Regions from separate parts of the Allobrachymonas sp. genome, predicted to be linked through region 3. Evidence: predicted binding sites of a transcription regulator. Region 3 holds the regulator's gene; each other region holds the start of a gene.
The links. Region 3 encodes sigma-54, which starts transcription at its own class of promoters, with help from an activator protein. Its sites were predicted from a motif close to TGGCANGNAANCTGCTTT; they were not measured.

Region 1 (10,059 bases), 170 kb from region 3:
GGACGGCGAAGGTCAGCCCCGACACGACCGCCAGCTGACGGTTCTTGACGATCTCGGGAACTTGGTACGAATCAGAAGCGTTGTCGCCCATGGTGATCCTCTGTTTTTGGAATTGAAAAAATCTGAAACAAGTGGTCTGTCGCGATTATAGACACGGGCGGCCGTAAAAACACCTACAATTGCCGGCTGCACGCCACAAAGCCCTGCACCGCTCGCGGTGGGGCGTCTGTGTGTCGTCCGTGCGGCTGTAGCTCAGTGGATAGAGTATTGGCCTCCGAAGCCAAGGGTCGTGGGTTCGATCCCCGCCAGCCGCACCACCCCCTTTTCCCCGTTTCCGGCACGAGCCGGGCTGCGCACGCCAACCCTTCGGTTGGCGTTTTTCATGGGCGCATGACAGCCGGTACCGTGCTCAGAGGGCCGCTTCGAGAATGCTCCGGCTGATGGCGGGCGTGATGTCGCGGCGTTCGCCCAGGCGGGTCATGCCGTGCTTTTCGAGCTGGGCCACGAGCGGATCGATGGCGGAGGCGTCGAGCTGGTAGGCCGACAGGTGCGTGGGCACCTCCAGCGACTCGAAGAACGCCCGGGTCCGCGCGAGGGCGGCGTCGATGCGCTCCTCTTCGCTGCCCTCGCGCAGATCCCACACCCGCTCGGCGTACTGCAGCAGCTTGAGGCGCTTGGCGTCGCGACGGACCTGCAGGAGGGCCGGCAGCACCACGGCCAGCGTGCGGCCATGGTCGATGCCGTGCAGGGCGGTGAGCTCGTGGCCAATCATGTGGGTGGCCCAGTCCTGCGGCACGCCAGCCCCGATGAGGCCATTGAGCGCCAGAGTGGCAGTCCACATGAAGTTGGCACGGATGGCGTAGTTCTGCGGCTCGCTCAGGGCCCGGGGCCCGATGTCGACCAGGGTGCGCAGCAGCCCCTCGGCCAGGCGGTCCTGCACCATGGCGTCGGCCGGGTAGGTGAGGTACTGCTCCATGATGTGCACATAGGCATCCACGATGCCGTTGGCCACCTGCCGCAGCGGCAGCGTGTAGGTGCGGGTGGGGTCGAGCACCGAGAACCGGGGGAAGGTGTGCGGGCTCATGAAGCCGAGCTTGTCGTGGGTGGCGCGCCGCGTGATGACGCCCCCGGAGTTCATCTCGGAGCCGGTGGCCGGCAGCGTGAGCACGGTGCCCAGCGGCAGCGCGCGGGTGATGGAGCGGCCATGCGTCTGCAGGATGGTCCAGGCATCCTCTTCGGGGGGCAGCAAGGCAGCGGCCGCGACGAACTTGGTGCCGTCGATGACCGACCCGCCGCCCACCGCGAGCAGGAAGTCGATGCGCCGCTCGCGCACCTCGGCCACGGCACGCATCAGGGTTTCGAAGGACGGGTTGGGCTCGATGCCGGCGAACTCGTGCACGGTACGGGTGCCGCCCTCGGCCAGTGCGGCACGAACCTGGTCGAGCGTGCCGTTGCGCGTCACGCTGCCGCCTCCGTAGAGCACCAGCACCTGGGCGGCGGGCGGCACGAGGGTGGAGAGCTGCGCGATGGTGCCCTCGCCGAACACGATGCGGGTGGGGTTCTGGAAATCGAAGTTCTGCATGATGATGATCGCTCCTGTACGAATCCTGGTTCAGGGGAAGACAAGGCTGCCTGTCCGACGGCCCATTGTGCGGCGCCCCCGCGCGGCCTGCACGCCTGGGGCAGGATGCCCCGCTGCCATGGGGGAATCCGGCGTAGGGGGCGTGTCCTGCAAGAGTCCGCAGGGTTCCCGGCGAACGAGGTGTTTCGCCTACTACACTAGGACGCCGGAATCCTTCTTTTTACCGCGTTGCCCCCACCATGCCCGCAGACATCCAGACCCTGTACGCCGCCCCCGAAAGGCGCCCGAGCCTGCACAGATCGCCCACGGGCAGGAGCAGGCATATCCCGATCCATGACTATCCGGTGCACTTCAGCGGCACGGGGAGCGAATACTTCCGCATCTGGATCGTGAATCTGCTGCTGGTGATCGTGACCTTCGGGATCTACTGGCCGTGGGCGCGCCGGCGCAAGCTGCAGTATCTCTACCACTGCACGTGGGTGGACGGGCATGCCTTCGACTTTCACGGCAATCCGCGCTCGATGCTGCGCGGCTCGCTGCTCGCAGGGGTGCTGCTGGCGGTGTACGGCATGGGCAACCGCGTGGCGGGCGGCGCGTCCGCCGTGCTCATTGCCCTGCTGATGGTGGCGCTGTTTCCGCCGCTGTTCCGGGGCTCGCAGCGCTTCCGGCTTGCCAACACCAGCTGGCGTGGCCTGCGCTTCCATTTCACCGGCACCACGGGCGAGGCCTACCGGGCCCTGCTGGTACCGCTGCTGTGGCTGCTGCTGCCCGGGCCGCTGCTGGCCTGGGGCCTGGACATCGACCTCTCGCAGCTCGACCGGCGCGGCACGCTGCGCACCGGCACGCATGCTGTGGTCTACCAGGCCTGGATGCTGGGCTCGGGGGTGCTGTTCTCGCTGGCGCTGCCCTATTTCTACTGGCGCTACAAGCGCTACCAGCAGGGCCACATCCGCTATGGGCAGGAGGAAATGGAATACCGCGCCACGGCTGCCGACTACTACCGCCTGCTGGCGTCGGGAGTGGGCGTTTTCGTGGCCCTGTTTCTGGCAGGGCTGCTGCTGGTGGCGGGGGGTGCGGCCCTCAAGCGGCTGGTCTTTGGCTCGGGCCATGCCAGCTTCGGCATGATGCTGGCCCTGTCGCTGCTCGGGAGCATTGCCGGCTTTCTCCTTGCGCTGCTGGTGGGGCGGCACTGGTTCAAGGTGCGGCTCTACAACCTGCAGTGGTCGCGCACGGGCAACCGCCATCTGCGGCTGCGGACCACGCTCTCGCTGGGCCGCTACCTGCTGCTGCAGTTCAAGAACTACCTCCTGATCGGCCTGACGCTCGGGCTGTACTGGCCCTATGCCGTGATGGCCACGCGCCGGCTGGTGCTCGAATCCACGGTGCTGCGGGCCCGCATGCCGCTCGAACGCCTGCACGGGTCCAGCCGCGACGGCGACAACGACGCCATGGGGGACGCCGCCATGGAGTTCGTGAACTTCGATTTCGGTCTCTGAAGAAGGGCACGCCGTGGTCATGCCCGCTCCAGCCCCCTTGCCCCCCGATGCAGCTCCCGGCAGGACGGAAGACACCGTGCGGGTGTTCTGGTTCGACGGCCAGCACGCGCAGGGCCGCCCCGCACGGCTGCGCCTCGAAGAAGAGAGCGTGCAGGTGCTCGATGCCGTGACAGGCCGTGTGCTGACCGCCTGCCCGGCGCGACAGGCCCGGTGGACCGAGCGCACACAGGGCGGCACCCGCACGGTCACGCTGGCCGACGGCAGCAGCGCCGAATCGCTCGACCGCGCGGCCTGGGATGCCTGGGCTGCCACCCACCTGCAGGCCGTGCGTCCCGAGTCGCTGGTGGTGCGCGCGCAGCAAAGCGGGCGACGCACCCTGCTGGCGCTGCTGGTGCTGGGAGTGCTGCTGCTGGCTGCCTACCGCTGGGGGCTGCCCCTGATGGCCCGCGGCGTGGTGACGCTGATTCCGCCACGCATCGACGCCATGGTGGGCGACTCGGCCCTGCAGAGCGTCGAAGGACAGCTGCTGGCCCCGAGCCGTCTGCCCGCGGCACGGCAGGCAGCGCTGACGCAGCGGCTGCAGGCGGGCATGGCTGCGCTGGCGCCTGCGAGTGGGGCCCGGCCGACTTACCGGCTCCTGTTTCGCAGCGCACCGCGCATGGGCCCCAATGCCTTTGCGCTGCCCGGCGGCACCATCGTGCTGCTCGACGAACTGGTGACCACGGCAGGCAACGACGACGACATGGTGCTGGGCGTGCTCGGCCACGAAATGGGCCATGTGGTGCACCGCGACGGCATGCGCCAGCTGGTGCAGACCTCCGCACTGGGAGTGGTGGCAGCGGCCGCGTTCGGGGACTATGCGAGCTTTGTGACCATGGCGCCGGTGCTGCTGCTCAACATGGGATATTCGCGCGGTGCCGAGCACCAGGCCGATGTGTATTCCGTGCGCTTCATGCGGGCAGCAGGCATTTCGCCGCAGGCCATGGTGCGGTTCTTCGAGCGCATGCAGGCCCTGTCGCACGAGAAGGGGGCGGCCTCGCGCCCGTCGCGGCTGGGCATCGCGTTTTCGAGCCATCCGGCCACGGTCGACCGCATTGCCTTCTTCCAGGCGGCGGCGCGGGGAGCGCAGCCGTAGGCGCGCCACTGTGGCCGGAGGGTAGCGATATCCGTCTGTTTCCGTCCACGCGACGGGCGGACTATGATTGCCGGTTGCCTTCTGTTTTTTCCGGCACTCAGCCCGCCGGCCCCGCCGCATGCCTGCCAAGAAAACCTCTTCCCCGTCTGCTTCCGTTTCCGCCCCTGCCGCCACCGACTCGGGGACCGCACGGCCCGCAGCCCTGCGTGCGCCGCATGCACTCACGCACATCAGTGTGCGGGGGGCGCGCACGCACAACCTGCGCGACATCGACCTCGACATTCCGCGCCACGCCCTGGTGGTGATCACGGGGCTGTCGGGCTCGGGCAAGTCGAGCCTGGCCTTCGACACGCTCTATGCCGAAGGGCAGCGGCGCTATGTGGAGAGCCTGTCGACCTATGCGCGGCAGTTCCTCCAGCTCATGGACAAGCCCGACGTGGACCTGATCGAGGGGCTGTCTCCTGCGATTTCCATCGAGCAGAAGGCGACCAGCCACAACCCGCGCTCGACCGTGGGCACGGTCACCGAGATCCATGACTACCTGCGGCTGCTGTTTGCCCGTGCGGGCACGCCCTACTGCCCGGATCACCACCTGCCGCTGCAGGCGCAGACGGTGAGCCAGATGGTCGATGCCGTGCTCGGCCTGCCCGAAGACATGCGCGTGATGGTGCTCGCGCCGGTGGCACGCGAGCGCAAGGGCGAATTCGCCGATCTGTTCGAGCAGATGCAGGCGCAGGGCTATGTGCGCTTTCGCGTCGACGGCGAGATCGTGGACAGCGAGCGCATTCCCGCGCTGGTCAAGACCGAGAAACACGACATCGACGTGGTGGTGGACCGGCTCAAGGTACGGGCCGACGCCCGCCAGCGGCTGGCCGAGAGCTTCGAGGCTGCGCTGCGCCTGGCGGATGGCCGCGCCATCGCCATGGAAATGGACAGCGGCCGCGAGCACGCCTACCACGCGCGGTATGCCTGTCCGGTGTGCAACTACAGCCTCTCGGAGCTCGAACCGCGCCTGTTCTCGTTCAACTCGCCCGTGGGGGCCTGTCCGGCCTGCGACGGCATCGGCTCGGTGGAGGTGTTCGACCCCGAGCGCGTGGTGGCCTTTCCGAGCCTGAGCCTGGCCAGCGGGGCCATCCGGGGCTGGGACCGGCGCAATCCGCATTACTTCCCGCTGCTCGACAGCGTGTGCCGGCACTACGGCGCCGATGTGGAGGCGCCCTTCGAGTCGCTTCCGGAACGGGTGCGGCAGGTGGTGCTCTACGGCTCTGGCGAGGAGGCCATCGCCTTCACCTACCAGGCCGAAGGCCGGGGCGGCAAGGCGCGCGAAGTGGTGAAGGAGCATCCCTTCGAGGGGGTGATCCCGAACATGGAGCGGCGCTTCCGCGAAACCGATTCGGCCGTGGTGCGCGAAGATCTGGCCCGCTACCGGCAGATCCAGCCCTGTCCCGCCTGCCACGGCACACGCCTGCGCCGCGAGGCGCGCCACGTGTACGTGGGCGAGGGCGAACAGCGCCGCGCGATTTACGAAATCAGCCGGGCCACGCTGGGCGATGCGCTCGCCTACTTCCGCACCCTGCAGTGGCAGGGCGCCAAGGCCGAGATCGCTGCCAAGGTGGTGCGCGAGATCGCCAACCGGCTCGGCTTTCTCAACGACGTGGGGCTCAACTACCTGAGCCTCGACCGCAGCGCGGAGACGCTCTCGGGCGGCGAGGCCCAGCGCATCCGGCTCGCCTCGCAGATCGGCTCGGGGCTCACGGGCGTCATGTATGTGCTCGACGAGCCCAGCATCGGCCTGCACCAGCGCGACAACGACCGCCTCATCGTCACGCTGCAGCATCTGCGCGATCTGGGCAACAGCGTGCTCGTGGTGGAGCACGACGAGGACATGATTCGCGCCGCCGACTGGGTGGTGGACATGGGCCCCGGGGCGGGCGTGCACGGCGGCCGCGTGATGGCACAGGGCACCGTGGACGACCTGCTCGCCTCGCCCGACTCGCTCACCGGCCGCTATCTGGCGGGCACCCTGCGCATCGAAGTGCCCGCGCACCGGGTGGCCTGGCTGCCGGAGCGGGCCGCCAGCGCGCCCGTGCCGGCCCGGAAGACGCCCCGCTTTGCCTCTGCCCGGCCTGCCGGCGGCAGCGGCAGGGACACCGACAGTGCCGCCGAGACCGCGGACACCCCCGCTGCGGGCCCCCATGCCGGCCTGCAGAAAATCACCATCGTCGGCGCGCACGGACACAACCTGCACGAAGTCACGGTGGACATTCCGGTCGGCCTCATGACCTGCGTGACCGGCGTGTCCGGCTCGGGCAAGTCCACCCTGGTCAACGACACCCTCTATGCCGCAGCGGCCCAGACCATCCACCGCGCGCACACCGAGCCCGCCCCGCACGAGGCCATCGAGGGGCTGGAGCAGTTCGACAAGGTCATCAACGTCGACCAGAGCCCCATCGGGCGCACCCCGCGCAGCAACCCGGCCACCTACACCGGCCTGTTCACCGCCATCCGCGAGCTCATGGCCGAGGTGCCCATGGCGCGCGAGCGCGGCTACGGGCCGGGGCGCTTCTCGTTCAACGTGGCGGGGGGCCGCTGCGAGGCCTGCCAGGGCGACGGCATGGTGAAGGTGGAAATGCACTTTCTGCCCGACGTGTACGTGCCCTGCGACGTCTGCCACGGCAAGCGCTACAACCGCGAGACGCTGGAGGTGCAGTACAAGGGCCGCAACATCGCCGACATTCTGGACATGACGGTGGAGGAGGCCTATGCCTTCCTGGGCGCGGTGCCCACCATCGCGCGCAAGCTGCAGACGCTGCTGGACGTGGGCCTGTCCTACATCCGGCTCGGGCAGAGTGCCACCACCCTCTCGGGCGGCGAGGCCCAGCGCGTCAAGCTCGCCTTCGAGCTCTCGCGCCGCGACACCGGCCACACGCTCTACATCCTCGACGAGCCCACCACGGGCCTGCACTTTGCCGACATTGCGCTGCTGCTCAGGGTGCTGCACCAGCTGCGCGATGCAGGCAACACCATCGTGATCATCGAGCACAACCTCGACGTCATCAAGACCGCCGACTGGATCATCGACATGGGCCCCGAAGGCGGGGCAGGTGGCGGCACCGTGGTGGCGCAGGGCACGCCCGAGCAGGTCGCCGCAGTGCCCGAGAGCCACACCGGCCGCTATCTGGGGCGGCTGCTGCGCTCCCGCGCCTGAACGGCGCTTGCGCTTTTGCGTTCGCCCCCACGCTCACCCTGAACGCTCCCCCGCAGCGCCTCTGCGGGTTTCCCCTCGAAACTGGCATGCAATCTGCATGTATGGCCTCACCCTGAGCCCATCGGTGGGCTCAGGGCGGAAAAACGCCCTGTTTTTCCGCCATGGCGCACCGGATTCGCCCCCATGCGGGCACCGCCGGTGCATCGAATCCGGCGCGATGCCCCATTCCGATCCAGAGGAGAACCCCAAGATGTCGTATCTGTCACCCACCGAATTCGTCACCAAGATGGTGGACGCGGGCGAATCCAAGATCTTCATGTCCACGCGCGACACGCTGATCCGCGCCTTCATGGCCGGTGCCATCCTGGCCCTGGCCGCCTGCTTTGCCGTGACCATCAACGTCCAGACCGGCCAGCCCCTGCTGGGCGCGGTGCTGTTCCCGGTGGGCTTCTGCATCCTGTACCTGCTCGGCTTCGACCTGCTCACGGGCGTGTTCACCCTGGCGCCGCTCGCGCTGCTCGACCGCCGCCCCGGCGTGACGCTCGGCGGCGTGCTGCGCAACTGGGGGCTGGTGTTCGTGGGCAACTTCGCGGGCGCCCTGCTCGTGGCGCTGATCATGGCCATCATCTTCACCTACGGCTTCACCACGCCCCCGTCCATCGTGGGCCAGAAGATCGGCGGCATCGGCGAAGGCCGCACGCTGGGCTACGCCGCCCACGGCGCAGCCGGCATGCTGACGCTGTTCCTGCGCGCCGTGCTGTGCAACTGGATGGTCTCCACCGGCGTGGTGGGCGCCATGCTCTCGACCCATGTGTCGGGCAAGGTCATCGCCATGTGGATGCCGATCATGGTGTTCTTCTACATGGGCTTCGAGCACTCGGTGGTGAACATGTTCCTGTTCCCGTCCGGCCTGATGATGGGCGGCAAGTTCTCGGTGGCCGACTACATGATCTGGAACGAAATCCCCACCGCGCTGGGCAATCTGGTGGGCGGCATCACCTTTGTGGGGCTGACGCTGTACTCCACCCATGTGCGCACGGCCCCCAAGCGCGTGGCCTGAACCGCCTCCGCCGTCTGCATGCCTGACTGATCCACGGACGCCGACCGCGCGGCAGGGCACCGAACCAGCCCCTCGCTGCCGCGCGGCCACTCCCACAGGCCCACACACATGACTGCCGCCACCGCACCTCCCGCGCTGCTGCGCGTCTCGGTGGGCCAGTGCACCGAGGCAGGCCGCAAGCCGCTCAACCAGGACAGCGTGGGCGCCCGCATCGCGCAGGGCGCCCTGCTGGAGCGCAAGGGCGTGGCCTGCGCGGTGGCTGACGGCATCAGCAGCAGCCCCGTGAGCCACCTGGCCAGCGAGACCGCCGTCACGGGATTCCTGGCCGACTACTACAGCACCCCCGACACCTGGAGCGTCCAGACCTCGGCCGAACGGGTGCTGGTGGCCCTGAACGCATGGCTCCATGCGCAGAGCCGCGCCGGGGAATTCCGCTACGAGCGCGACAAGGGCCATGTCTGCACCTTCAGCGCCCTGGTGCTGCGCTCGGCCACGGCCCACCTCTTCCATGTGGGCGACAGCCGCATCTACCGCCTGAGCGCCGACGGCCTGGAGCAGCTCACGCAGGACCATCGCGTCACCGTATCGGCCGAAGAAAGCTACCTGGGCCGCGCCCTCGGGGCCGACTCGCAGGTGCGCATCGACTACCTGGCCCTGCCCCTGTCGGCGGGCGACATCTACCTGCTGGCCACCGACGGTGCCTATGCCCACCTGAGCGAAGCCGACATCCGGCAGACGCTGGCCGCCTGTGCCGGTGATCTGCAGGAAGCCGCCCAGCGCCTCGTGCAGCAGGCACTGGACGCAGGCAGCACCGACAACCTGAGCCTGCAGCTCGTGCGGGTGGATGCCCTGCCCGCCCCCGATGCCCCCGACCGGCAGCAGCAGCGCCTGACCCTGCCCGTTCCGGAGCTCAAGTCCGGCCTGCGCCTGGACGGCTATCGGCTGGTGCGCCCGCTGCACGTGACCAGCCGCAGCCACCTGTTTCTGGCAGAGGACGAAGCCACCGGCTGCCGCGTGGCGATCAAGGCCCCCTCGGTGGAGATGCGCGAGAACGCCGCCTTTCTGGAACGGCTGCAGCTGGAGGAATGGGTGGCCCGCCGCATCCACGACCCCCATGTGGTCGGGGCCGCCTTTCCCGAGCGCCGTCGCACCGCGCTGTACACCGCGCTCGAATTCATCGAGGGCCAGACACTGACCCAGTGGATGACCGACCACCCCCACCCCGATCTGGACACCGTGCGCCGCATCGTCGAACAGATCGGGCAGGGCCTGCGCGCCCTGCACCGCCTCGAAATCCTGCACCAGGACCTGCGGCCCGAAAACATCATGATCGACACCACCGGCACCGTGCGGCTGGTGGACTTCGGCGCCGTCCGCGTGGCCGGCCTCGACCCCCGCCCGGACGACGACACACCCCCCGGCACCCTGCAATACATGGCCCCCGAATACGTGGCCGGACTGCCCCCCTCGCCCGCCTCGGACCTGTTCTCGCTCGCCGTCATCACCTACCAGATGCTCTGCGGCGCACTGCCCTATGGCGCGCGGCTGGCACAGGCACGCACCCGGGCCGACCAGCGC
Region 2 (10,059 bases), on a different contig from region 3:
CATGGCGGGATCGACATTCCCCGGCTCGGGCAGGTGCAGAGCCAGATCCTCCAGATCGGGCGGATTGCCTTCCTGCAGGCGGGCCAGCCGCCCCGAGAGCGACTGCATGACCCACCCCAGGGCACGCGGGTTCTCGCGGCTGTGCACCAGCAGCTCCAGCAGCGCGGCCAGATCATGGCTCTGCTGGTAGCGCGCATGGAACGAGATGGTGCTGTCGCACAGAACCAGCAGGGCCTCGAAGCCGTCATCATCCTCCACGGCGCGGGTGGAAAAGGCCAGATCAAAGGCCTCGCACAGAAAGCCGGCCCGCTCGATGAAGCGGCCGATCGAGAGCAGCCGCCAGCCGTTGTCGCGCATCATGCGGTCGAGCTGGGCGCCGATGATGCCGGAGAGCCGCCGCATGAGGTCGCGCAGCAGCTCCTGCGCATCGGCCCACGAGGGCACAGGCTGGGCGGCCAGGGCACGGCTTTCGAGGGCAAAGGTTTCCTGCAGCGAGCGGATTTCGGCCCAGTGCTCCAGCGCAAGCCGGTCGCGCACCTGCGAGGCCGCATGCCGCAGCGACTGCAGGTTGAAGGCCAGCGAGCACAGGCCGTCCTGCCCGGCCATGCCGGTGATGAGGGCATGGACAAAGGCCTGTCGATCCTCCACCAGCCCGGGCGTGCCCGGTGGCACCAGCCCTTGTGCGCGGGCGAGCGCATCGAGCCAGCCCCGCAGCGGGTGCGAAGCCTGCTCCTCGCCGGTCAGGGTATTGAGAATGAGCTGGATGAGGCGGGCATTGTTCTCGATGCGCTCGGTGTAGCGCCCCATCCAGAACAGGTTGTCTGCCGCCCGACTGGTGACGTTGCGCACCGGCGCACCGCGCGCAGCCAGGGTCCGGACGACCGGGCGGGGCGCCATGCCCTGCATCTCCTGCTGCTGGCTGGAGAGCACCCACACATCCGCGCTGGAGCCGCCCCAGCGCATCGAGGACAGCTCCCCGCCCTCGCTGGCGAGCCGGGCCATGCCTCCGGGCAGCACCCGCCAGCTGTCCGCCCCGTTGGAGAGGGCAAACACGCGCACGATGGCGGGGCGCTCCAGCAGCTCGCCTGCCCCCGCCTGTGCCCCGGCTGCAGGGCGCCAGATGGGTACGCCCGAAGCGGGCAGATAGCGCTGCACGGTGCACTCATCGGCCTGGGCACGGATGCGGTTCACCCACTCCGCACGCTGGGCCGTAGTAAGCCAGCGCGTGAGTGCCGTGTCGAAGTGCTGGCGTGCCGGTGCGCCCGGATACGGCGCCGGATAGGTCGGCTTGATGACGCAGCCGTCGATGAGCCCCAGGGCCTGTTCGCGTGCGGCTGCCTCGCCGCACCACCAGGTCGGCAGGGCAGGCAGCGCCAGCTCCTCACCGATGAGGCGACGGGCCAGCGCGGGCAGGAAGCCGAGCAGCGCCCCGGACTCCAGAAACCCGGCCCCCGGCGCATTGGCCATGAGCACATGGCCGGCACGGAGCGCCTCCAGCAGACCGGGCACGCCCAGCTGCGAATCGGGGCGCAGCTCCAGAGGGTCGAGGAACTGGTCGTCCATGCGCTTGATGAGCACATCGACCCGTTCGAGGCCCTGCAGGGTCTTGAGGTAGAGCCGGCGGTCGCGCACCGTGAGGTCGCTGCCCTCCACGAGCGAGATGCCCAGATAGCGCGCCAGATAGGCATGCTCGAAATAGGTTTCGTTGTAGGGCCCGGGGGTGAGCAGGGCAATGTGCGCATCCTCGCCGGCAGGGCTCGCCTGCCGCAGGCTGGCCATGAGGCTGCGATAGGCCCCTGCAAGCCGCCGCACGTGCATGCCGTCGAAGGCCTGCGGGAACTGGTGCGAGACGGCGTGGCGGTTCTCCAGCAGATACCCCAGCCCCGAAGGGGCCTGCAGCCGCTGGGAAACGATCCACCAGCCGCCCTCCGGCCCCCGTGCCAGATCGAAGGCGGCAATGTGCAGCCTCCGCCCGCCCACCGGCGTGACACCGTGCATGCAGGGCAGGTAGTCGGGGTGCCCCTGCACCAGCGCAGGCGGCAGCAGCCCCTCGCGCAGCAGATGCTGGGGGCCATAGACATCGGCCAGGATGTGCTCGAGCACCCGCACCTGCTGCAGCACGCCCTGGCGGATGTGGGCCCAATCGGCCGCGCCGATGAGCAGCGGAAACAGGTCGACGGCCCACGGGCGCTGCACATCGCCGTCACCGGCGTAGACGTTGTAGCTGACATCGTCCTCGCGGATCTGGCGACGCAGCCCCTGCAGGCGTGCGTCGAGCGCGGCGGGATCGGGCCGCGTATGGCGCCAGAAGTCGCGCCACGCCGGCGCCAGATCCTCCTGCCGCAGGCCGGGCAGATCCAGCCGCCCCCCCTCGCAGCGCGCCTGCCCCAGCAGCTCGCTGAAGCGCAGCACGCTGCCGGGAGCGCAGACAGGGGGAGACGCCGGCACCAGGCCGGGCGGAGAGGAGGAAGAAAGCACGAAGGACACGTCCCGGATTGTCCGCTTCCGGCTCAGTATCTGGAAGCCGCAGGATGGCGGCGCAGATCCAGAGTGAACGGAAATTCACGGTCTGCCAGCATGGAATTGCTGGTGGGCAGCGCGTTGCGGGCCAGATCCAAGGTGCCAGGCGTATGGCCGAGCCGGAAAAAGCGCGCCAGCCGGCGGCTTTCCGCCTCGTAGGCGTTGACGGGCAGCGTCGCGTAGTTGCGTCCACCCGGATGGGCCACATGGTAGGAACAGCCGCCGAGCGAGCGCCCCATCCAGGTGTCGACCACATCGAAGGTCAGGGGAGCATGCACCCCAATGCTGGGGTGCAGGGCGGACGGCGGATTCCAGGCCTTGTAGCGCACCCCGGCCACCAGCACCCCGGCCTTGCCGGTGGGCTGCAGGGGCACCGGCACGCCGTTGCAGGTGATGGTGTGGCGGGCCGGGTTGAAGCCCCGCACCTCGACCTCCAGCCGTTCCAGCGAAGAATCCACATAGCGCACGGTGCCCCCCCCGCCGCTTTCTTCGCCCATGACGTGCCAGGGCTCCAGCGCGCTGCGCAGGGTAAGCGTGACGCCGTCGGCCTCCATGTCCCCGATGTGAGGGAAACGGAACTCGAAATGCGGAGCGAACCACGCATCCTCGAACGCGAATCCAGCGGCACGCAGCTCGGACATGACATCGGCAAAGTCGGCCTGCACAAAGGTGGGCAGCATGAAGCGGTCGTGCAGCTCGGTGCCCCAGCGCGTCAGGGGAGCGCGGTAGGGCTCACGCCAGAACCGGGCAATGAGCGCACGCATCAGCAGCTGCTGCACCACGCTCATGCGGGCATGGGGCGGCATCTCGAAGGCACGCAGCTCCAGCAGCCCCAGACGGCCGGTGCTGGAATCGGGCGAGTAGAGCTTGTCGATGCAGAACTCGCTGCGATGGGTGTTGCCCGTGACGTCGATCAGGATGTTGCGCAGGCTGCGGTCGACCAGCCAGGGCTGCATCTGTTCGCCGTACTTGGCCTGTGCCCCGTGGATTTCGGCCAGGGCGATTTCGAGCTCGTAGAGCTGGTCGTTGCGTGCCTCGTCCACCCGGGGGGCCTGACTGGTCGGGCCAATGAAGAGCCCGCTGAACAGATAGGAAAGACTGGGGTGGTTGTGCCAATAGGACAGCAGGCTGGCCAGCACGTCGGGCCGGCGCAGGAAGGGGCTCTCGTCAGGCGTGGCGCCGCCCATCACGAAGTGATTGCCACCGCCCGTGCCGGTATGCCGTCCGTCCGTCATGAACTTCTCGGCGGAGAGCCGGCAGTGGAAGGCCGCGTCGTACAGGAACTCGGTACGCGACACGATCTCGCGCCAGGTGCGGGCAGGCTGGATGTTGACCTCGATCACTCCGGGGTCGGGCGTGACCTGCAGCATGGTCAGACGGGGATCGCGGGGCGGCAGATAGCCTTCGAGCACCACGGCCACATCGAGCGCCTCGGCGGTGCGCTCGATGGCGGCCACCAGGTCGAGGTAATCCTCCAGCCGCACGACCGGGGGCATGAACACATACAGCGCCTGATAGCCCTTGGAGGGATCCTTGGGATCGACGATGCCCGTGGTGCGCCGCGTGTCGCGCGCCTCCACGCACAGGGCGGTGCGCACGATCCACGGTGCCGATTCGTACAGCCGCGGCTTGCGCTCGCGCAGCTGCCCGCTGGCCATGCCGTCGTCATCCGCGTCCTCGTGCATGCCCACCATGCCGCCACCGGCGAGATTCTCGCTTTCGCGACGGTGGTGCCTTGCAGCGGCCCCCTCCTTCTGGCAGGCGGCCGCGTCCCTGCCTGCGGCAGCGCGTGCCTGCGCGCCCGGGCGGTCCTGTGCGGGCTGGTCGGCACCGGTGCTGTCGAGCTCCTCGCGCGGCTCGAAGGGATCGACCGGCACGGGCACCGCGCGGTCATCGGCGGCCACCCAGGGCAGCCGGTCGAGCGGCAGACGCAGCCCCACCGGGGAGTCGCCCGGAAGCAGATAGAGCTGCCCTTCGCGCAGATGCCAGGGGCTGGTGGCCCAGCGGGGGGCATGCTCGGCCGTCAGCTCGGCGTAGGTGCCCACTTCGGAGACTGCCTGCAGAGGCAGCACGTAGCCCACAGGCCGTGCGAGGCCCTGTCCGAACACGCGGCCCAGCCGGGCACGCTCCAGACTGTCGTCGAGCCGCGCATCCTGCGGCGTGACGTTGCTGGGCAGACGCTGCTCGCGCCACAGGTGATACCAGGTGTCCTCCAGCGCTGGCATGACGTGGCTGTCGGTGATGCCCAGCTCCTCGGCCAGCTGGCGGATGAAGCGGTCGGCATCTTCCTGGGTGTAGTGCTGGGGCGTGCGCTCATCGGCCAGACGGGCCGGGTTGTGCCACACGGGCTCGCCGTCGGTGCGCCACAGGGCCGAGAGGGCCCACCGCGGCAGCTGCTCGCCCGGATACCACTTGCCCTGCCCACAGTGCAGGAAGCCCCCTTGACCATACTGGTCGCGCAGACGGTGCAGCAGCTCGATGGCCCGTTCCCGCTTGCGCGGCCCGAGCGCTGTGGTGTTCCACTCTGGCGCGTCGCGGTCGTCGATGGACACGAAAGTCGGCTCACCCCCCATGGTGAGGCGTACATCCCCCTCCTGCAAGGAAGCATCCACGGCATCACCCAGGGCGAGCACGCGCTCCCACTGCGCATCCGAATACGGCAGCGTGACGCGGGGGGTTTCCAGAATGCGGGACACCGACATCTCGTGGCTGAAGGTCACCTCGCAGGGATCGACCAGTCCCTCGATGGGCGCGGCCCCCCCGGGCTGGGGCGTGCAGGCCAGCGGAATGTGCCCTTCGCCCGCAAACAGTCCCGAGGTGGCATCGAGCCCCACCCAGCCGGCCCCCGGCAGGTAGACCTCGCACCAGGCGTGCAGGTCGGTGAAGTCATGGTCGGTGCCGCTGGGGCCGTCGAGCGACTTCACATCGGGCTTGAGCTGGATCAGGTAGCCGGACACGAAGCGCGCCGCCAGCCCCAGATGGCGCAGCAGCTGCACCAGCAGCCATGCCGAGTCGCGGCAGGACCCGCTGGCCTTGCCCAGGGTCTCCTCCGGCGTCTGCACGCCGGGTTCCATGCGGATGAGATAGCGCACATCCTGATGCACCCGCTGGTTGAGCGCCACCAGAAAGTCCACCGTCGGCGTGGCGCTGCGGTCCACGCCTGCCAGATACTTCTCCAGCAGCGGCGTGAGCGGGTCTGCCGCCAGATAGGGCGCCAGCTCCTGCTGCTCCAGCTCGCCATAGGCAAACGGAATCTGCTCGGCCTCGGGCTCCAGGAAGAAATCGAACGGATTGAACACCGCCATTTCCGCCACCAGATCCACCGTGACCTTGAACTCCTGCGTGGGCTCCGGGAACATCAGGCGCGCCTGGTAGTTGGCGAACGGATCCTGCTGCCAGTTGATGAAATGCTGGGCCGGCTCGACCTTGAGGCTGTAGGAAAGGATGCGACTGCGGCTGTGGGGGGCTGGCCGCAGGCGCACCACCTGCGGTCCGAGCTGCACCAGGCGGTCGTACCGGTAGTGGGTGACGTGGTGAAGTGCGGCGTGTATCGACATGGCTGTGCCCTGCTGGATCATCGGCCCGCGCTCCCGAACAGGGGAGACACGGTCCTGGAAATGGAAGTTCCGCTCATTCTCGTGCGAACGGAAGGCTTCCCTGCGAATCGTGCATCACGAAAGGGGCCTGTCTTCCTCATGGGCGCCGAGGCATGGAAGGCCGGCGCCATGAGGAAAACGGGGCCCTGTCTGGTCAGTCAAGCAATACACATGCCAGCTGCACCCCCTGGGGCTGCAGGGCCGTGCCTAGCTGGCTCCCCCCTGCTCCATGCACGGCCATCGGCACCCCCCTGGGGGCAGATGCACCACTCAGGCTGCCGCGCCGGCAAGCCCCTGCGCTGCGGCCCAGGTCAGCACAAATCCCAGCTGCACCATCCCGGTGCGCGTCAGAACCCGGTTGTAGCCCTTGCCTGGCGCGTGGCGCACAACATCGGTCACCTGCCTGAGCGCAGGCACGAGCATCACCAGCGGCAGAGCCATCCAGGGCGAATTCGCTGCCGGCCCGATCAGCGGCAGAATCACAAACGGAAACAGCATCGCCCCTGCATACAGAAGTCGGCTGGCCGGCAGACCCAGCCGCACCGCCAGCGTGCGCTTGCCCGCCCGCACATCGGTCGCACGGTCGCGGGTGTTGTTGACCAGCATGACTGCCGCCGCAAAGGCTCCCATCGCATGCCCCATCCACCAGACACGGGCTGTGGGCACGCCGGCCTGCAGCCAGAAGGTACCCCCCACTGCCGCCAGGCCAAAGAAGCACCAGACGAACACTTCCCCCCACGGTCCATAGGCAATCGGACGCGGCCCCGAGGTATAGGCCCAGCCACACACCAGTGCCAGCAACCCTGTCGCCACGATGGGCCAGCCCCCCACTCCTGCCAGCACGATGCCAAGCAGGAATGCGCCCCCCATCGCCAGAAATCCCGCACGCCTCACGGCGGCAGCTGGCAGCCAGCCACTGGCCACCGCCCGCGGAGGCCCCAGTCGATCGGGCTGGTCGGCCCCCTTCTCGTAGTCGCCCACATCGTTGAGCAGATTGGTGCCGATCTGGATGCACATGGCCGCCAGCAGCGTCACCAACGCCAGCAGCCCGTGCAGACGTCCTGTCTGCAGCCAGGCCAGCATGCACCCTGCCACTACCGGCGAAAGGGTCACGGTCAGGGTGTAGGGCCGGGCCGCCAGCCACCAGGCATGCGCGGCAGACGGCGCAGCCGAACCGGCAGGCGCGGGGACAGGGAGAACATCGCCCCGCAGGGATTCATCGGAAGAAGCAGACATGGCGCCCCATTGTAGGGGAGGGCCGGAAGCGCCCAGCCCTCCCATGGGCCGCAACGCCGCCCCTTTCAGCGCATGGCAAACAGCTCCTGATGGAAGCGCCCTGCCGGCAATCCCTGCGCCAGCAGATCGGTCCGCAGCGCCGTGCCGAATCCTGCCGGGCCGCAGAACCAGACACTGGCCGTGCGCCATTCCGGCACGGCCGCACGCAGGCGTTCGCCCGTCAGGCGTCCATCACGCGCATCGACCAGCACATGCAGGTGCACCCCTGCTGCAGCCGCATCGGCCTCCAGCAGCGCGAGCGCCTCGGGGTCGAGTTCCGTTGTGGTGTGGAACAGATCCACCTCGGGCGCATGGGCACCCTGAGCCCGCTCCTGCGCCATTTCCTTGAGCCGCGCCACAAAGGGCGTGATGCCGATGCCCCCTCCCACCCAGATCTGGCGGGGAGCATCGTCATTGAAGGTAAAGCACCCATACGGCCCTTCCACCGTGGCCGGCATGCCGGGCTGCAGCGCCTGCGGCAGAGTGGCGGTGTAATCGCCCAGCGCCTTGGTGATGAACGTGATTTCCCGCGTGGCGGGATCCCACTGCGACGCGATCGTGTACGGATGCGCCCCTTCCGCACGATGCGTGGTCACAAAGGCAAACTGCCCTGCTTCATGCCCCGGCCATCCGGAAGCAAGCCGCAGTGTGGTGCGCACCACGCGCAATGCAGGCAGGCGATGCACCTCCAGGATCTCGCCAGACACCTTGCGCCCGGCCCCCACGCGCCCCAGCAGCACCATCAGGGCAGCCACCACTCCGGCCGCAGTCAGGACGGCCATCAGCCATCCCACCGGCTGGGACCAGTAGGCATACTTGAGCAGCACCACCGTATGAAAGGCCAGCACCAGATAGGCCACGGCCAGCAAGCGGTGTGTCTTGGCAAACAGCCGGTAGGGGAACCACTTCACGAGCGCCAGAACCATCAGCACCACAGCCCCATAGAAGGCCCACTCTCCCATCGATTCGGCCAGATGGCGCTGCGTGTTGAGCCACTGCTCCAGCGTCACAACCGCCTGTGCCGCCCCTTCTCCGCCGCCTCGGGGGCCACGGCGTGCGGGGCGCTCCAGCCAGCCCCAGTCCACCATCCACTTCGTCCCCTTGGACATCCACCAGTGCACCACCGACACCACCAGCGCCGTGATCCCCAGCCATTTGTGCAGGCGGTACATCTTGTCAAGCCCATTGAGCCGGGCCTCCAGCCACCGCGGACGGGTCGCCAGCACCATGCCCACGCTCATCACCGCCATGGCCACCACGCCGGTGAACTGGATAAAGACCTCCCTGAACGGGAAATACCTGAACGGCTGCACCCACAGCGTATCGGCCATGAACCACAATCCCGCAGGCACCAGCAGCACCAGCCACCACCCCATCTTGATATTCTTCATTCTGTCCTCGCAAAAAAGTTCCGGACTCCGTGGTCCTCACGCACAGATAGAGTGCATCCCGACCCCGAAGTTCCCGTATCCATGTTCACCTTGCCGCATGCCTCTTAAGCTTCCCTGAACCGCCTGGCGCCGTCCACCTTGCCCCAAGCCGGGCGCCGGCGCCCCCATACACGCTGTCACACCTGCCGCTGAACTTTGCAGCCGCCATGTGATCTGCCCTTACACACTCATTTCCATCTTCCGACGAACATCCCATGACTGCCATCCTCCCGATCCGTCCTTCCGCTGCCCCTGCGCGCGCCCTCCGCGGGCCCGCCGCCCTGCTGCTCACCGGTCTCACCCTGCTGACCTCTTGCCTGCGTTGCGCCCCTGCCCTACGCCACGATCGACAGCGGTGTCTGGAGCGATGTCGGGGTCGTCCAGCCCGACCCGCTGCTCATTCCCTACGACCCGCCGCCGGTTCTGGTCGAAACCCCGCCCCCCATGCCCTTCATCGGCGCCATCTGGATCGGCGGCTACTGGACCTGGCAGAACCAGTGGGTCTGGGCGCGCGGCCACTGGGCCAGTGCCCCGCGTCCGGGCTATACCTGGATGCATCCCTACTATGCCCATCGTGGCAATGGCGTCGTGTTCGTCAATGGTCACTGGACTGCGCCTGGCCACCGCTTCGTGCCGCCCGGCCCCTCTACCCCCCTGCATGCGGTTCAGGCCCCCGTCAACGGACGTCCGTGGGGAGCCACCGCCCCTCACGCCCCCACAGCGCCGGCTGGCAACCCCACGGGCTGGATGCATGCCACGCAGGGCCGTACAGCGCCTGCAGTTTCCCCGGCGGCCCAGCCCGGCACTCCTGCTCCAGCCGCTGTCCCACGTCCTGCCTGGATGTCACAGCGCCCGCGCACCTTGCCGAACTCTCCGGCGGCCGAGCAGCGCCGCATGGCTCCCCAGGCACAGCGTGTGGAACGTGCCCGCACGTTCCAGCGCGATCCCCGAGCTATCCAGCAGCCACAGCAGCAGCGCCCCAACAACCGGCCCCAGGAGCATCGCGAATCTCACGATTCCCGGAGTGAACCCCACTTCTGATCCCCCCCCTGCGCGCCTCCCTGCCGCCCCCTGCTGCAGACAGGGCGACAGACAGGCCGGGGGATTCGCAAACGGCACCCCAGGTGGTACAACGTGCGCATGGCATCTTCCGGAGCTTTCCCGATGCGCCCCCTGCCGCCCCCCACCTCCTCTCTTTCCATGCCCGCGCTGCCCCCCGCCCTTCGGCGGGAGGGGGG
Region 3 (10,059 bases):
ACGGCAGCGAACTGTGCGTGCGCCATCTCCAGAAGGCCTATGGCCGCCGCCGCGTCGTCAAGGACGTGTCCCTGAGCGTGCGCAAGGGCGAAGTCGTGGGCCTGCTCGGCCCCAACGGAGCCGGCAAGACCACATCCTTCTACATGATCGTCGGCCTCATCCGGGCCGACGGCGGCGCCATCTCCATCGATGGCCAGCCCGTCGAGGACCTGCCCATCCACCGCCGCTCACGCATGGGCCTGAGCTACCTGCCGCAGGAAGCCTCCATCTTCCGCAAGCTCAACGTCGAGGACAACATCCGCGCCGTGCTGGAGCTCCAGGTCGATGCCCACGGTAAGCCGCTCGACCGCGCCACCATCGACACCCAGCTCGATGCCCTGCTCGCCGACCTGCACATCACCCACCTGCGCGACACCCCCGCGCTCGCACTCTCCGGGGGCGAGCGCCGCCGGGTCGAAATCGCCCGTGCCCTTGCCAGCCAGCCGCGCTTCATCCTGCTCGACGAGCCCTTCGCCGGCATCGACCCCATCGCCGTCATCGAAATCCAGAAGATCATCGCCTTCCTCAAGGCGCGCGGCATCGGCGTGCTCATCACCGACCATAACGTGCGCGAAACCCTGGGCATCTGCGACCACGCCTACATCATCAGCGAAGGGGCCGTGCTCGCCTCGGGCACGCCCGAGCAGATCGTCTCCAACGCCGAAGTGCGCCGTGTCTACCTCGGCGAACACTTCCGCATGTGAGCGGACTCCGTCCATGAGCCGCTTCCCGCTGTACCTTCCGAAGCCGCCCTCCGTGCCATGAAAGCAGGACTGCAGCTGCGCACTGCGCAGAACCTCTCCCTCACGCCGCAACTCCAGCAGTCCATCCGCCTGCTGCAGATCTCCACGCTCGACATGCAGCAGGAGATCGACCAGATGCTGGCCGACAACCCCTTCCTGGAGCAGGACACCAGCGCCGAGGACGCGGCAGCCTCCGAGTCAGAGCCCGACGCTGCTGGCCACGCATCCGGCGATGTCGATGCCACCACCGGCCCCAGCGCAGAGGCAGGCAGTGACGACGGCATGGGCGCCACAGCCGAAGGCGGCTACGACGACCCCGAAGGCGCCGACGCCCCCGACACCAGCGAAGTCCTCTCCAGCGACGCCCCCGACCACACCGACCTCGCCAACGCCCAGACCGACGACTGGAGCGCCGGCTCCACCCGCGACGACAGCCCTGCCACCTCGGGCGACGACGAAGTCCTCTCCAGCAGCAGCGATGGTGACGACGACTGGGACAGCCTGCGCGTGAGCAGCGCCGGCAGCAGCCATGACGACGACGAGGACGAGCCCTCCGCCATCGAGCGCGCCGGCTGCCACGAAAGCCTGCAGGACTGCCTGCACCGCCAGGCCCTGGCCCTGCGCCTCGATACCAGCGAACAGGCCGCGCTGTACTTCCTCATCGAATCCCTCGACGACGACGGTTACCTCGAAGACACCCTCGGCGAACTCGCCCAGAGCCTGCAGGAGCGCAACCCCACCGGCGACCCCGAACGCGACGCCGAGGAGCACGCCGAACTCCTCCACCACCTCACCATGGCCCTGCGCCTGCTTCAGTCGCTCGACCCCGTCGGCGTCGGCGCGCGCGACCTGGCCGAATGCCTGCAGCTCCAGCTGCGTGCCCTCGACATCCCCGACGCCGACACCCCCCGCCTGCTCGCGCGCGAAGTCGCCCTCGACGTCTGCCGCCAGCCGCTCGACTACCTTGCCCGGCGCGACGTGCGCGGCCTCGGCAAGCTGCTGCCCTATTCGGCCGCGCACCTGCGCAGCGCCATGCAGCTCATCGCCACCCTCGAACCCAAGCCCGGCCGCGCCTTTGCCCAGACCGAGCGCAACATCGTCATCCCCGACGTGCTCGTGCGCGCCAACCAGGGCCGCGACGCCGCCAGCCGCCCCTGGAGCGTGCAGCTCAACCCCGCCGTCATGCCCCGCGTGCGCGTGCAGGAGATGTACGCCAGCGCCCTGCGCCACCACAAGGGCGAAGGCATCCAGGCCCTGCAGCAGCGCCTGCAGGAAGCCCGCTGGATGGTCAAGAGCATCCAGCAGCGCTTCGACACCATCCTGCGCGTGAGCACCGCCATCGTCGAGCGCCAGCACCGCTTCTTCGAGCAGGGCGTACTGGCCATGGAACCCCTCGTCCTGCGCGAAATCGCCGACGAACTCGGCCTGCACGAATCCACCGTCAGCCGCGTCACCAGCGCCAAATACATGAGCACCCCCTGGGGCACCTTCGAGCTCAAGTACTTCTTCGCCTCGGGCCTCGCCAGCGAAGACGGCAGCACCACCAGCAGCACCGCCGTGCGCGCCATGATCGGGAAACTCATCGCCGACGAACCCCCCGCCAAGCCCCTCAGCGACAACCGCCTCTGCGAACTCCTCCAGGAACGCGGCGTCCAGTGCGCCCGCCGCACCGTAGCCAAATACCGCGAAGCCCTGCGCATCCCCCCAGCCCATCTGCGCAAGGTGCTGGGGTAGGGAGGCGTCGCATCTGCATGGAACGGGGTGTGGAATGGGGTGCCCCAAAGCCATCAGGCCCAGGCGCCCGGCGCTGCAGCGCATGGCCATCCGACTCTCGCGCCAGAGGGCGACCAGACCAGATCGCTGCCCCTGTGCGCGGCAAGGGCCACCAGCCCCTCCTGCGCGATGCCCTTGAAAGAGCCCTCCACGGTGAACTCCCGGACTGCCTGAAGGATGAGTCGTGTATATCGGGGAGCACATGCGGGAACACATGGTCCCCGCAGAACATTCATCCACTCACTTCGCCACTCTCACCATCACCGCTGCAAAAACCTCCCGTCGCCGGGCAGCCGGAGCGGCAGCACCCCCTGTGCAGGCACGTCCTGCCTGCTCGCTGACACCACCTGTCAGGGACGCTTTCTATACTCGGTGCACCCGTCCCCCCATCCATGCCTCGCCACCGAACCAGAGAGGCGCCTTGGCCCGGAGCAGAGGGACAGACACTCTCAGGGAGCACGACTCATGGCAGACAACGAGCAACTGGCCCGCCGCCTCGGCATCATGCTGGAGCGGCTCTACCAGCGGCAGGCGCTCGACCGGCAGATCCTCGCCGTCGAATTCGGCGTCACCGAGCGCACCATCTACCGCGACCTCCAGCGCCTCGGCGACATCATCCGCCTGCGCGAAGACGGCCTCTACGAGCTGGCCCCCGGCTTTGGCTGCCGCATCGAGCCCCGCCACCTGCAGGCACTCGTCACGCTGCTCGGCTCCGACGGCCTGTTCCCCGAGCACGGCACCCGGTTCCTGCTCCCCCTGCTCGACGGAGACCGCGCCCGCAGCTACCTGGTCAAGGGCCCAGCCTACGAGCACGAGCGCGCCAGCAACCGCGCCTTCCAGACCCTCGACGACGCCATCCGTGACCGCCTGCAGTGCCACATCGTCTACGCAGACAAGGCCCGCACCATTGCCCCCTACCGCCTCGTCAACCAGCACGGCATCTGGTACCTGGTGGCCATGGATGCCGGTGTGCTCAAAACCTTCACCCTGCAGCGCTGCACCCACCTGGCCGTCACCGCCACCCCCTATCTTCCCGACCCCGCCATCGATGCCGAAATCACCCACGCCGACAGCATCTGGTTCGGCCCCAAGACCCTCGTCACCCTGCGTGTCACCGGCATGGCCATGTACTACTTCCGCCGGCGCGACCTCGTCCCTTCCCAGACCACCGTCGAAGAAGCCGACGACCACCTCCTCATCCGCACCGAAATCCGCAACCCCGAGCAAATCCTCCCCATCGTCCGCTACTGGATTCCGCACGTGCGCATCGTCTCCCCCGCCGACTACGCCACCCGCCTGCACCGCACCCTGACGCACTACCTCGACCTGGAGACACAGGCAGGCGCCACACCAGCCTGAACCCGTCGCGCGGCGACTCCTGCGCCCTGACGGAGGCTTGCTTCCGGTCCACCGCCGCCCCCTACCTCATCACCTCTGCACATCTGCTCCATGGGATTCCTGCTTGCCCTTCTTGTCGGCCTCGTAGTGGTCGGCGCTGCACTGGCCCTGCTGTGGTGGATCGTGCAGTGGGTCGTGATTCTGGCCGTGGCGGCGCTGGGCGTGCTCCTGAGCGTGGCCGCAGTCGTCCTCGGAGCCGTGGCCGTGGGCTGCGGACTCATCTACGTCACCACCTGGCTCGGCCTGTCTTCCTGGCTGGGAGACGCGCATCCCGTCCTGGTCCTGCTGGGCACCGTCACAGTCGGCACCCTCCTGTGCGCCGCACTGGCATGGGGTGTCCATGCACTGTGGAGCCGCTGGAGCCGCGACCGTTAAAAAGCAAGGCCTGGAACAGTTTATCTAGGCCGTGTTCACATTAGCCAGATGGATGCACTGCGAGTTGCAGAAATACGTTGAAGCGTGTGGCGAGTTTGTCGTAGCGGATTGTCAGTCAGCGGAATTGCTTGAGACGATTGAAGAAGCGCTCCACCAGATTTCTGGCTTTGTAGCGATGCCAATCGACCGCACGTCGTGTCTTGCGACTGCTGCGCGGGGGAATGATCGCTTGCGCCCCCTGCCTTCGATCCTCTGAACCAGGCTATCGCTGTCGTAGCCCTTGTCGGCAATGATGGCTCGGCCTCAAAATGCTCGATCAACGCTGCTGCTTGTGTGACATCGCCCACTTGCCCAGCAGTCAGGATCAAACGGATCGGATTGGCCAGAGCATCGACACAGGCGTGGATCTTGGTGGTCAGCCCGCCACGGGAGCGTCCGATGGCTTGGTCCTGATGCGTACCGTTTTTTCCGTGCCCCGGCAGCGTGCTGATGCGTACGAACAATCGTGGCGTCGATGAACAACACTTCAAGATCCGCATCGCCTTGCAGGGCGCGCGCAATGCGATCCCAGATTACGCCGGCCTCCCACCGTGCAAAGCGCACGTAGGCAGAGTGCCACTTGCCGAACTCCGTGGGTATGTCCCGGGGCCACAAAATAGGATGTAGCATAAAATGGCTAATGTGAATAGCCTATAAGCATAATTTTTGACAGGCATGTTGAACGGACTCACTTCATCTTTTATTCTTTCATTCGGTAATTTATTTTGACGTTATAACTATTCCTGCATTAGCTCAATTCCGTCTCGAGGTGATCATGAGTTGTGTATAATGCATGCATACCGTGGTATTTTTGTGTGAAGAAGTGTCTAAGTAATTTTGGAGATTAAAATGGGATTTTGGTCATCTGTTGGAAATGTTGCGAAAAGTGTTGCTGGCAGAGTGGAGGCTGCGGGGCAAGAAGCAAATGTGATTGCCGAGGACTATCGTCAAGAAGATGATGATTATTTGAAGCGGAAGCTGAGGAGTGGAAAGGCTACGGAAAAAATGGCGGCTGCTAAGGTTTTGAAAGAACGTGGCTACGGAAATCAAGGGTGAAAGGTATGTTCTAGGAAGGTCTGCTAAACCCCGGCCGCAGCGTGAGTTGATGCGCCCGATTTCAGATGACGGCGATTTCAGCCTCACGAGGCCGGGTTGAAGGCCTATTTCGCTCCGATTCGCGGCCCTCTGACCACACTGGGACGCGCTCATCCTCGCATCTTCTGCAACAACGCGCGCCGTACCATCCACAGGTTCGACAGTGCAAACAGCGTGTGCAGCTACGCCGTGTTCTTTGCCAGTCCACGGTAGCGCACCTTCACATGCCCGAACTGGCGCTTGATCACCCGGAACGGGTGTTCAACCTTGGCCCGGATGCGCGCCTTGGCCTGCTCCAACTGGTCCATGATCGCGCCCATCGGCGTGTGCCTGTCGAGCAGCTTGCGCTTGCCCGCTCGCATGGTCACATGCCAGTTGACGTTGATGCCTTGGGTTTCTTCGCGCTTGCTCACACCTTGGTAGCCCGCGTCGGCAAAGATGTCCGCTTCTTCTTCGTGCACCAGCGCATGCGCCTGCGTCACGTCGCTGATGTTGGCCGCGGTGCCCGCCACCGTATGCATCAGGCCCGAATCGGCATCGACACCGATGTGCGCTTTCATCCCGAAGTGCCACTGGTTGCCCTTCTTGGTCTGGTGCATCTCGGGGTCGCGCTCGCCGCTGCTGTTCTTTGTTGAGCTCGGTGCAGCGATCAGCGTGGCCCTCTTCAAGAGCAACCCCTGGCGTTGACGGTGGCAAGGATCTGCAAGTTCAGGTTGTGGGGTTCGAGCAGGTGGCGGAACCGAAGAATGGTGCTCTCGTCGGGCAGCTTGTCTTTCCCCACATCCAGGCCCGCAAACTCGCGCAACATCGGCGTGTCGTACAGCGCTTCTTCCATGGCAGAGTCCGAGAGATTGAACCACTGCTGCAGAAAGTGAATGCGCAATATGGTCTCGATGGCAAACGGTGGGCGTCCGCCTCGGGCTCCAGGTGTCGGTGCGTGCGGCACGATCAGCGACACCAGCTCGGCCCAGGGCACCACGAGGTTCATCTCATTGAGGAACTCGCGCTTACGCGTCCTCTTGGTCTTGCGCTCAAATCCGCTCTCGCCCAGGCTCATTTGCTTCATGCCATGACTGTCTCATATCGGGCTGCGGGCACTGGGGTTCTGCAGACCGTCTTAAGAGCGTGTTCACGATCCAGTAGCAGATTCAGAGGGCGGTCTCCAATCCGAAGTGCAACACTGCCCAAAACGGGTAATGTACGCATATGGAATCGATATGCAAACATTTGCAGGCTGAAGAACGGGGGACACTGGCATCGCTGCGCCAGCAAGGCTGGAGCATGCGAGCCATCACCCACGCGCTGGAGGAGCCGATCGGCGTGGTCAGATTCCAGAGATGGTCAGCATCCATGTTCGCCCGCCCGAGGTCAGTGACCGTGTGATGCCGGGGCACTGGGAGGGGGATTTGATCAAGGGTGCGGGCAACCAGTCTTCTGTGGGGGTACTGGTGGCAGCGCACGACGCGCCTGGTGCTGTTGTGCAAGATGGCGAACGCTACGGCCGAGTCGGCGCTGGCGGCATTTACTGCCAAGCTCAATGCGGTGGCAGCGCCGCTGCGCCAGACGCTGACCTACGATCAGGGCAAGGAGATGGCACGCCACAAGGAGCTGGCGCAAGCCACTGGCATGCGGGTGTACTTCTGCGATCCGCACAGCCCCTGGAAAAAGGGCTGCTGTGAGAACAGCAATGGGCTGCTGCGTCAGTTTCTGCCCAAGGGCACAGACCTGAGTGTGCATGACCAGGAGGCCCTGGATTCGATTGCGGACTTGATGAACAACCGCCCCAGACAGACGCTCGACTGGCGCTCGCCCTACCAGGCCTTCGCGCAGTGCATGGCTGCTTTGGAGGACAGAAACTCCTCTGCCATTCATTGAATATCAACCTGCAGTTTTGCACTTCGGATTGGAGACCGCCCAGGCATCGCTGCTCCAGCAAGGCTGGAGCATGCGAGTCATCGCCCAACTGCAAGGGCGTAACCCAGCACCATCAGCCGAGAGCTGTGGACCGCACTGGGGCGTGGAGGCCAGTTGGTTTAAGTCAGACGGTCGCAACTGGACTTGCTGCGTGTATGGCCGGGTTTCCCGGAGGTTTCTGGAAAGAAATGCAGCAATGCAGATCAATGCGCCTTGCCGTATTGGCGGTGCCAGCTCTCCAGTTGTTTGAGCAGCGAATGGCCATGGGGGCCGATTACATCGCTGACCACGAGGCAGGAGGAAGGGGTGGGGCGCTGCAGCACCACTGTGGCGTGTTGGGGGTGGGACTGATGATTCAGCATGAAGGAATACATCATGAGGACTTTGGCTTCCGTGCGGGTGTTGCTGAGGGTCGTGAAGGAGACGGGCTGCCCGATGGTGCCGTCCTGGGCATCGATCCAGGGGTCTGCTTCAATGGCGCAGATTTCGCCCTGCTTGCAGATGTATTCCTGTGTCAGGGCGGCAAACAGGCGCGGGGTGATGGCCTGCCTGATTTTTGCAGGATTGCTGTTATAAAAATCAGCGTGATGGGTGTAGAACGCTTGGGCTATGGCAGCCGGATTGTCGCTGGGGCATGCGGCCGTGGCACTGCCCGATGCAAGGGCTGCCGCCAGGAGCCATGCGGCTTTGGAGTGGAAAAGGGACGACATGTGGGTGCTATGTATCAATGAGAGGATGTCTCTGCAGAGAACGAGGTGTCCCCGAGTGCGGATGGCGCGATTCAGGGGCAGGTGGTGATGGGATGGTGAGGGAGGATGGTCGACCCTGCTGCCCGGCAGGGATCTTCACGCGATGTGCGGCGGGGTCGATCCCAGAATGGCTTTTTTGGCGACTTCATAGCAGTCGTCGACGTGGGAGTTGCCCACGTACTTCATGGCTCCAAAGCTGATGGCGCCGGCAATGGCCTGTCCGGCGAAGGGGATCCACTTGGTCACCTGCTTGGTGGCCAGTCGCAGGGATACTTTCTTGAGGATGGAGATCACGACCTGCTTGGTCACGGTACGGGCGATGATTTCACTGCCGATGCTGGTGGCAGCGACCAGAATCAGTTTCTTGGTGTGGGGGTCCAGTTCATCGACCTGTTCTTCGCTCAGTCCGAATTTCCGGTTGATGGTGGGGAGCATTTCCAGGAGGATCGTGACGTCGGCACCGACATCGATTCCCGGGACGGGCACGATGGCTGCGACGGCAGAGGCCGAAGACCTCAGGGTCACGAGGCTGTAGCAGGCGTCCCTGATGCGGTCGAGTTCATGAAGGGAAGGAGGCAGCATGGGAAATCATCCTTTGTCTGGTGAATGTTGTGCATGTGCATGTGCATGCAGGGGCGGGCAGGCGAGAAAAGGGAGCCGTGGCCCCTGCGGCCTTTGAGGGGGCCGGGAGGGGGCTGGAGTGGTTTGCGGGGAATTTGTCTGGGTGTGCGCGTGCGTGGCACACCGCGCCTCAGTTCTGTCGCAGGGCGTTGATTCGCTGGCCGGTGGCGGTGGTGTCGCAGTTCAGGCGCAGGGTTTCCTTTTCGGTCGGGTCGGTGGTCTTGCTGGCGGCTTCCAGCCGGCAGTCCACATCCTTTTTCTTGATCCATGCGCGCTGTTGTTCCAGCAGGATTTTGCGGTTTTCCTCGGGGATGCTCTTCCACAGCTCGGTGATGGCCTGATTGGCCAGGGCATTGTCGGCCTTGGCCTGTTCCAGCGCGGCCTGACGCTGGGCCTGCATCTGCTGGTCATGTTCCTGCTGCTGGGCCTTGGCCTGGGCGTCCGCCTCGTTCTTTCTGGCTTCCAGAATCGGCTTGAGCAGGGCCGACTGTGCCACTCCGCTCACGGCAGCTCCGAGCATCTTGGCATTGTCGAGTTCGACAAAGACCTTCTTTTTGTCGTCCGTGGGCTGCACGTTGTATTCGATGCCCTTTTTCAGGGAGTTGGCATTGAGTTCGAATCCGCTGTCCTGCACGAACTGGAGCACGCTGTTGGCACCTGCCAGTTCGCGCCCCTTGCCGGCCGCACTCAGGACATCCACAGGAACCACGACTTTCAGGTCGCCCGCACAGAACTGCTTGGTGCTGTCAGGATCTTTTTTGGTGGTGCGGATGTTTTCGATGGAGATCTTGAACTGGCTGAGCGTGGAGCGCACCTTCGAGATGTCGAATACCGAGTTTCCGTCGGTGGATTTCTGTTCCGCCGCCGCCTTTTCGGCTTCTTCATTGAGGATTTTGGAGACCAGTGCCTGGGCACTCGCACTGGAGCACGATGCATCCGCCTTTTCCCCGCAGGCGCTCAGCACAAACGGCACGAGACACAACAAGCCCATATATTTTTTATGCATACTTTGCACTCCCTTTTTTGTGTTTGAAAAGTAATAAAATTTATTGAACTTAGGTTTGTAAAAACCCGTCGACACCATTTCAAATACAAGTGATTCCTGTTATTTGGTTTTTATGGCAAGACCATTGGTGTAACGATAGGTTACCATGCCTTCCCCCTGCATTTTGGGCATGCGCAGGGTGAGCTGGCCATGCTGGAACTGGGCCACAGCCACATCGGAACAGGAACCGAATTCACGGCTTGCGGAAATGCCGGAGCGGGAAATGGTGACGAAGTGGAACAGGCTTGGGCAGGCACTGCCGCCGATG

Region 1: the regulator sigma-54 is predicted to act here: its motif matches at 7,504-7,521, upstream of ACE3P9_RS03745 (formate/nitrite transporter family protein).
Region 2: the regulator sigma-54 is predicted to act here: its motif matches at 6,276-6,293, upstream of ACE3P9_RS05050 (DUF2126 domain-containing protein).

What each region holds. Positions count from the first base shown of each region.
Region 1 is NZ_JAYRLV010000002.1:264,190-274,248, forward strand. Features, by position in the region: gene ACE3P9_RS03715 (cytochrome c5 family protein) at 1-91, opposite strand, end outside; tRNA gene ACE3P9_RS03720 (tRNA-Arg) at 242-317, shown strand; gene ACE3P9_RS03725 (iron-containing alcohol dehydrogenase) at 410-1,582, opposite strand; gene ACE3P9_RS03730 (YjgN family protein) at 1,822-3,078, shown strand; gene ACE3P9_RS03735 (M48 family metallopeptidase) at 3,098-4,213, shown strand; gene uvrA (excinuclease ABC subunit UvrA) at 4,332-7,421, shown strand; gene ACE3P9_RS03745 (formate/nitrite transporter family protein) at 7,672-8,481, shown strand; gene ACE3P9_RS03750 (protein kinase) at 8,590-10,059, shown strand, end outside.
Region 2 is NZ_JAYRLV010000004.1:39,453-49,511, reverse strand. Features, by position in the region: gene ACE3P9_RS05055 (circularly permuted type 2 ATP-grasp protein) at 1-2,487, opposite strand, end outside; gene ACE3P9_RS05050 (DUF2126 domain-containing protein) at 2,511-6,077, opposite strand; gene menA (1,4-dihydroxy-2-naphthoate octaprenyltransferase) at 6,387-7,352, opposite strand; gene ACE3P9_RS05040 (ferric reductase-like transmembrane domain-containing protein) at 7,418-8,782, opposite strand; gene ACE3P9_RS05035 (hypothetical protein) at 9,266-9,862, shown strand; gene ACE3P9_RS05030 (C40 family peptidase) at 10,022-10,059, shown strand, end outside.
Region 3 is NZ_JAYRLV010000002.1:90,232-100,290, reverse strand. Features, by position in the region: gene lptB (LPS export ABC transporter ATP-binding protein) at 1-743, shown strand, start outside; gene rpoN (RNA polymerase factor sigma-54) at 801-2,516, shown strand; gene ACE3P9_RS02950 (helix-turn-helix transcriptional regulator) at 3,021-3,914, shown strand; gene ACE3P9_RS02945 (hypothetical protein) at 4,005-4,328, shown strand; gene ACE3P9_RS02940 (hypothetical protein) at 4,364-4,831, opposite strand; gene ACE3P9_RS02935 (hypothetical protein) at 5,217-5,423, shown strand; partial or broken gene ACE3P9_RS02930 (IS5 family transposase) at 5,573-6,528, opposite strand; partial or broken gene ACE3P9_RS02925 (IS30 family transposase) at 6,749-7,337, shown strand; gene ACE3P9_RS02920 (hypothetical protein) at 7,580-8,086, opposite strand; gene ACE3P9_RS02915 (hypothetical protein) at 8,222-8,707, opposite strand; gene ACE3P9_RS02910 (lysozyme inhibitor LprI family protein) at 8,877-9,752, opposite strand; gene ACE3P9_RS02905 (hypothetical protein) at 9,852-10,059, opposite strand, start outside.